One region of the Paenibacillus sp. FSL M7-0420 genome, then DNA from elsewhere that is predicted to be linked to it. Evidence: predicted binding sites of a transcription regulator. Region 1 holds the regulator's gene; the other holds the start of a gene.

Region 1 (3,751 bases):
CATAGCGGAAGGCTTCTTCCACACTGCGGTCATCCCACAGCAGAGTATCGTCAAGGTCAAATAGTACGGCGGTAATCGGCATTTGTTCTTCCACTCCCTATATGCTGGTCTGTCTTCCTATTCGTGCACAACCTCAATGTTGTTGTTCTTGGCGAACTGCTCCAGGCGTTCCCCCATCGCAGCGGTGTCATATCGGTTAATCAGCTTGGAGAAAATCCACTGCTTGCGCTTACCCTTATACTTAATAGTAACTACACTGCGCGATAAAGTGATCTTTTCAATATCCGCCGCAGCCAGGAAGCGTTCGCGGTTGTATTTAATAGTAGAGATACGCGCACGCTCAACCTTAAGGAAGGGACGGCGGAAGAACAGCAGCGCAGCAAGCAGGAAGTACAGCACTACACCCAGCCAGTTGGCCAGAATCCCGCTTCCTTTGGCTTCGTCAATTGAGCCGACCACCCAGAACATGATGCCAAGCAGCATCAGTACAACGGGGAATACAATATTGCGGCCTTTGAAAATATCGATGCTTTTCGCAGCAGTCTTAGTGCTGGAAGTGTAAATGGAGTCCTTCCCCTGCTTCTTTCTTTGCTGGTTAATTTGCTTGGTGTTGCGTTGAACCATTCTTTCCCAAGAACGGGCCATGTAAGTTCCCCCTAGTCATCCTGTATTATCTATGAAAAGGCAACCGGCTAATGCTTAAGTCCGTTATTGCCCTCTTCATGCTCCGGATTGTCCACAATTTCGATAGTATCAAGCTGGGCCCGAAAGTTAGTGCGGATATTCCCCAGGTAAATCTCGCGGAGCTTGGCTCGTTCAGCCAGTTCCTCTTCATTCAGGCCGCCGTTCTTAGCTTTGCGTGCCAATTCATTGATGCGTGCGACCAATTCGTCAATATTCAATACGTTTCCCTCCCTCTAAATTCATTTTAACTTTGCCATGAGAAAAAGAGCTTGTCAAGGTCTACCCCCTGAAAGCTCTCTGAGTCGATCATTAGCATGACACATTCCTTCAATATACAGGTAAAGTGAGAATATCTCCGGCCTTAATGACGCTGTTCTCCAAATGATTACTCTTCATTATTCCTTCTATATATACGGCTGTCTTCATGTCCTCAGGCTTGTTGCTTAACGCAATACTCCATAAGGTATCCCCGCGTTCGACTACAATCCGCTTATCCGGCTTCATCGACGAAACCGAACCGGCAAAAACATTCCCCACCACAGTGAATCCCGAAATAACAAGCATCAGCACCAGAACCAGCTTCATCAGGCTGACCTGACGGAATAGCGATGATAGCGCAGCGACACTATGAAGAATCGCGTCCTTGATCTTGGTTACATTACTATGAGCAGTTGGATTACCGGGAGCGGACACCTTGATATCCTCATTATTGTAGATGCTGTTGTATGTACTATACTTTAACATGATTATCATCCTCCAAACACATGTTCTTGCTTTCGAAAATAATATAACACGAACATGTGTTTCGATCAATAGTTTTTTCGGAACATTTGTTCTCTTTATTTCCGTTCTCTTATTTTCCTCATTTTAGAACTTATGTTTGTACGAACGGAAGTTCTATGTTATAATTTTCCCAAACATAGTATATGGGGTTGATACCGATGTCAAAGATTTCTAGTCGTCAGCTGGCGATCCTGGAATTTATACGTAATGAAGTCCGCAGCAAGGGTTATCCTCCGTCCGTCCGCGAGATTGGCGAGGCTGTCGGACTGGCCTCCAGCTCCACCGTGCATGGTCACTTGGACCGGCTTGAGAAGAAGGGCCTGATCCGGCGTGACCCAACAAAACCGCGTGCCATTGAATTACTCGGCCAGGAAGATTCAGAGAATGTGCATCAATTCGTCCAGACCGTTACCCGCATCCCGGTAGTGGGTAAGGTTACAGCTGGTGTTCCTATTACAGCAACAGAGAATATTGAGGATTACTTCCCGTTGCCTGCTCATTATGTAGGTGATAACAAGGTATTTATGCTATCTGTCCTTGGTGACAGTATGGTGGATGCCGGAATTATGAACGGGGATTATGTCATCGTGCGCCAGCAGCAGACTGCCGACAACGGCGATATTGTTGTAGCGATGACCGAAGAAGATGAAGCAACTGTCAAGACCTTCTACAAAGAACGGGATCATATCAGGCTGCAGCCGGAGAATCCGGCGTACGAGCCTCTCCGCCTCAACCGCGTTACAATTTTGGGCCGGGTCATCGGATTATTCCGCGATATCCACTAATCTACTCCCCGCTTAAGAACAGGCTGCTCCGCACCATGCGAAGCAGCCTGTTTTATGTTCATTTTACTTCGTGTAGTGGCCAAAAAGCTGTATACAAACATTTGTTCGCATTCGGCTTTTTGGCCATTTTTTCTGCGAACCGCTGCATAGCTCCGCACATATCCTGTTACAAAGGAGTGCTGATCTGTATGCCCAATTACCGAATTATCGTCGATCTGTCACAGCGCATGCTGTACCTGCTGGATAATGACGTTGTCACCAGAGGCTTCCCTGTCGGCATCGGCAAAATGTTAACCGTCTCGCCTGTAGGCGAATACACCATCATTAACAAACAGCCCAATCCGGGCGGTCCGTTCGGTGCCTTCTGGATGGGACTGTCCAAGCCGCATTACGGCATCCACGGAACCAATGACCCATCCTCCATCGGCCACATGGTCTCACACGGCTGTATTCGAATGTATAACGCAGATGTTCTGGCTCTAGCCGCCCTCGTTCCCATAGGTACCCGTGTCACCATCCGGGAATAGGAACGTCGCAAAAACCCTTGAGACGCCAGATTGCGCCCCAAGGGTTCCTGTGACTCCTATGAATTAGAGAGGATACAGACTACAGTACACTTCTCAACAGACGGATAGCCACCGTATTCAAACGAATGGCCTCGCGGATCGATTCTCTGGCTGCCAGCAGCTCTCTTCTGGCCCGCGAACCTCTAGGCACTCTACGCAGATTCTCATTGATTTCTTCCAGTCTCTCCAGCAGGACAGCCCGCTGTGTCAGCAGGACATTAATGGCTCTGCGAATCCGGTTACGTTCTCTTTGGTTCATCTTTACACCTCTTTTACACTTGGATAGTATAAGAGATGCCAAGAATGGCTCCAAAGATTGTGTGATTCGGCAGTAATGTTAGTTAGAGCTGCAGGTAGTGGGCAGCGAATCTGCTTACTTCTTGTTCAATCGTACCCGGAATTCAAATTCATCGCGTCTATAAGTCATTCCGGCCAGCACAATGTACTCCGGTGTCCATTTCTGTACAGGTCCGGCATAATCAGCAATCACATGCGGTTTGCCATCAACCAGCTGAACGACGTAGACCTGTACCTGTGCCAGTGCGGCAGCGAATAGATCAGCATCACTGGACAGTACTTTATAAGCCGTATTCAACTTCGTTCCTCCTTGTTCCACAACCATATTAAAGATTCCGTCTCGAATCTATTCAATTATACCGGGTCATGGAACAATATGTAAACCATATTTACAGCTTAATAAAAAGGATTTTGAACAATCCGATATACTTCTTCGTGGCCCCGCCATCCCGGGTAAAAAAATTGGTATTCTTAAGGTCTGGTACACTGAATACTGAGAACAAAATGTAGTTATCCCTCTCGGTCAAAGACTCAATTACAGGCTGGGCCACCACTTTGCTAATTCCGTCGCCTATTTCCTGATCAATCGTATTCTCCAGATTCTTTACAGAATATTCACTGAATGCTTCCTTTCCC
Region 2 (3,751 bases), 1.3 Mb from region 1:
GTGCTTGGCGCTGCTGTTCCTTATTTGCAGAACTGCGGTGCCCCGCTCAGACTAGTGGCGGTCACGCTCACCGGTTCTGCTGCGCATGCCAGCCAGACCCAGGAGGCCGAGCAGACCGAGCCAGCCCCAGTTGGAGGAGCGGTTGTCGTTGTTGGCTGTGGTGGTTGTGCTCTGTGCCCGGTAGCGGCCCGTTGTGTTATTGTTGGACAACGGGGAGACGGAGCTGTTGTCGCCGGTACGGATTTTGTCCTTCATGATGGATTCGGTCTTGTGCATGGAATCTCTGGTCTCATTCATCATGGTGTTGCCCCGGCTGTCCATCATCCGGTCATCCAGATTGCCCATATTCCCCATGTTGCCCATCCGGCCGTCAGTAGTTGTGCTGTGCATGCCCGGAGCGGTGGTGCTCATAACGCCCGGAATCGTAGTGGTCATACCGCCCGGCGCTGCTGCGGAGATGTCACCTGCTCCGAGCAGACTCATGGACAGGACCGTACCGCAGGCAAGACTTGTGATCAGCTTGTTCAAAATGTTGTGCCCCCTTCATGGATGTGGTTAATCGCTGATAATTTCCCCATCCGGCACAGCATCTATGCAGAGAAGTTATTCCTTCACAATGTTCACGGTCTTGCTGGACGCATTATACGTGACCTTGGCTCCAAGCGCTTCCGCAATCGCACGTACAGGCGCATAGGTAACCGCATCGTCCATGACGCCGGTCGTCAGCTTCTTACCGTTGAGCGTAATATTTACCGGGATATCCTTGTTCACCTCTGGCTCACCTCCGGTTATACGGCTTAGTGCGGCTGCACTCTGCTGGGCAGTAGGCCGCCGGCCTGCCTTCAGGTCCTGGATGGTAAGGCCGAAGCTCATCTGCAGATGGGCGTAATCCTTGAAGGAGGTCCAGTCCCCGCCCCATTCGAACCCCAGCTTCTTCCCCTCCTGTACCACCTCTTGCCAGTCTGCCACCTTGTCGCCATCCCCGTCACGATTCATATCCCAGGACACATTCCTGCCATCCGGCAGCAGCAGCGCGAAGTCTATCGCGAGGCCGTAATTATGGAAGCTGTCGCCTCCCCGGGCATTCGTTACAATGTCGCCCTTCTTGGTTCTCCCTTGAGCATATAGCTCATTCTGCTGCGCTATCGTGCGCATGCCCTGCGTAATGAGGATCTGCACCCCCCGGTTATAGCTCCGTCTAATCAGCTCGTTCGCCCCGGCCAGTACGGCCGGATGCAGCTTCGCCAGCCTTGCGGCCGACTTCTGCTTGACCTGCTCCAAAGTAAGCATCTACTCACCCCCTGGTATAGTATATGCCCGCTTTGGCCGGGCGGTTTACGCCGATGACCATTTTTTTCGCAAAATGAGCTGTGCAGCACCTGATCTCCCCGGATGAACTGTGTGCCTACAGGCCAGAATAAGAATGCAGACCGCAAGTCAGGTCATTCTAACGGAAAGGGGGATGAACATGGAGATATACAGCGACAGCTACAGAATAGCCCCGCTTAGCGACCAGGAGGATGTGGTGGAGGTAATCCGCCAGGCGGAGTCGGAAATTGCCCGGATGACCGGGAACCCGGAGGTCACGCTGATTGCCTATGAGAAGACGGGCACCGCGGCAGGTAAATGAAGCTTGGACCCGTGCTGATTCCAGGCAGAACGGTTATCTTTTAGACAATATAAGCCTCCACAATGTCATCTACCAGCAGCCACTTCCATTCCTCCGCCCACCGCAGCTTGAATTCACGCGAGTGGGTGTGAATGGAGGTCACGAACCCGCTCAGCTTCCTCTGCTCCAGAGGACCATACAGCACCAGCGTAACCCGCACATGACTCCGCAGCGATAAGGCCAGCGTATGCTCAATCTCCTCCAGCTTCTGCTCGTCCAGCACCGGCTTCAGGCTATGCCAGGTCTCCCGTTCGTCCCTCCTGATCCCGCCCTTATGCTCCGTCAACATGATCCGGCTGCTCTCCCGCAGACCGCCCGCTTCAAGCTTCTTGCCCATTGCTATTCCCCCACTCTGTTGTTTATAACCCGGACTACATCATCTTGCCGCCCACAAACCGAACGCATGTTTGTATTATATCTGCGATCCATCTTGTTAGGCAAGCAGAAATTAATGTCAGGCCAAGGACGCTGAAGGAGAGCTTCAGCTAATCATAATACAGGGTTGAACTAGCACCACACCTGCATGAAAACAGCCATCCCGTGGTTCTAGTATTTTAGCTAATCTGATGCCATCATTAGGGTAATGGGGTAGAAAGGACGGAGATGAAATTTATGATTAGAGCTGCAAATGTGGAGGATCGGGAGGATATTTCCAGACTATTAACGCAATTAGGTTACCCGGATACCGAGCTTTTTATGAAAGAGAATATAGAAAGACTGCTTGCTGACCCCAATGAGGAGTTAAAGGTCTATGAAGCGGAAGGATGTGTTATCGCCTGTCTTTCCCTGCATTATATCCCGCAGCTGGGCATGAGAGGAGATATCGCCTCCATTAGTTATCTGGTTGTGGATTCCTCAGTTAGAGGGAAGGGAATCGGACAGGAATTAGTGGAATTCGCCTCAGCTTCCGCCCGCCGAAGAGGATGTGCCAGTATCCAGGTTCATTGCCATGCCAGAAGAATAGAGGCTCATACATTTTATGAAAGACAAGGTTTCAGGGAGGCCCCTAAGTACTTCTCAAGAAGGTTGGACCAATAATTCAATCCACAGCAAAAAGACGCCTACAGTAATGCTGTACAGCGTCTTCATCCGAACCCTTTGGCGTATAACAAGTCTTGTCTCTGCTTATTTCACTGACGAAGTCCCTGCGCTTCCAGCACCCGGTTCCTGCTTGGCATCTGTGCCTGCATCTGACACGGTTCCCGGTACGGCTTGCTCCGGTTCAATCAGTCCTGCGGCTTCTCTGGCTTCATTCAGCTTGGAGATGCCGTAGAGCATCGCTATGTCCGCCTGCTCATTCATCGTGTTGAATTCCTCAGCGGTCACATCGGGCGATACTGCGCCCTTGGAAGCCTTCTCCTTGATCTGATAGGCACTCTGAAAAGCAATCACAGAATCTCTAAGCAGCTTCTCGATCGTATCCGGCAGGCCACCCGCAATCTTGATATCGTTCACATGATCTGCAAGCTGAGATGCGGTATCCTGGAAGCTGTCCACAGCCTTCTGGAATTCTTTGTCTGTCGCTTGTCCGGTGGAATAAGAGGTTAGCGTGGTGTTGAAGTTCTCAAGCGAGGATTTGCCCATTTCGTCGAATTTCGACATTTCATTGTAAAAGCTCTGTACCGTCTCCTGTACCTCTTCCGGGGATGCCGGTTCAGCACTGTTATTGCCGCAGGCACTGAGGATCATGACGGCCATTAGCAGTCCTGCAAGTAAAGCTTGTCTCATAGTTAATATCCCTCCACTTAACAGAATAATATCGATTTTTGTTAAGTGCAAATGAAATTAATGTAAAATTCGGCGTAATGAAACATATGTCAGCAGATAAGCGTATTCATAGGGAGAAACGGCGGTCAATAACCCGTTGATGACTGGCAATTCCTGTTATACTATAATGAATTTATCCGTTCAAGGAGAGGAAGATCTATCATGGCTTATTGCACAGCATGTGGTGCGGAATACAAGCAAGGTGCCAAATTCTGCGGGGAATGCGGGGCAGGCACAGAAGAGGCCGGTTCTTCGGCAGCAGCACGGCGTCCGGCGGCTGGCCATAGCTCCGGTCCCGAGCAAGAATTATGGCAG

The links. Region 1 encodes LexA, which represses DNA repair genes until DNA is damaged. Its sites were predicted from a motif close to CGAACATATGTTCG; they were not measured.
Region 2: MKX51_RS22380 (YolD-like family protein) is a predicted target of LexA. The motif match lies at 2,066-2,079, and genes of this name have one in related genera.

What each region holds. Positions count from the first base shown of each region.
Region 1 is NZ_JBBOCJ010000001.1:3,929,959-3,933,709, forward strand. Features, by position in the region: gene MKX51_RS16625 (HAD family hydrolase) at 1-82, opposite strand, end outside; gene MKX51_RS16630 (hypothetical protein) at 118-645, opposite strand; gene MKX51_RS16635 (DUF896 domain-containing protein) at 693-902, opposite strand; gene MKX51_RS16640 (LysM peptidoglycan-binding domain-containing protein) at 1,012-1,428, opposite strand; gene lexA (transcriptional repressor LexA) at 1,626-2,252, shown strand; gene MKX51_RS16650 (L,D-transpeptidase) at 2,441-2,779, shown strand; gene MKX51_RS16655 (hypothetical protein) at 2,859-3,077, opposite strand; gene MKX51_RS16660 (hypothetical protein) at 3,192-3,413, opposite strand; gene MKX51_RS16665 (hypothetical protein) at 3,505-3,751, opposite strand, start outside.
Region 2 is NZ_JBBOCJ010000001.1:5,256,150-5,259,900, forward strand. Features, by position in the region: gene MKX51_RS22365 (WGxxGxxG family protein) at 52-528, opposite strand; gene MKX51_RS22370 (M15 family metallopeptidase) at 604-1,290, opposite strand; gene MKX51_RS22375 (hypothetical protein) at 1,469-1,630, shown strand; gene MKX51_RS22380 (YolD-like family protein) at 1,671-2,006, opposite strand; gene MKX51_RS22385 (GNAT family N-acetyltransferase) at 2,282-2,707, shown strand; gene MKX51_RS22390 (hypothetical protein) at 2,795-3,397, opposite strand; gene MKX51_RS22395 (PH domain-containing protein) at 3,599-3,751, shown strand, end outside.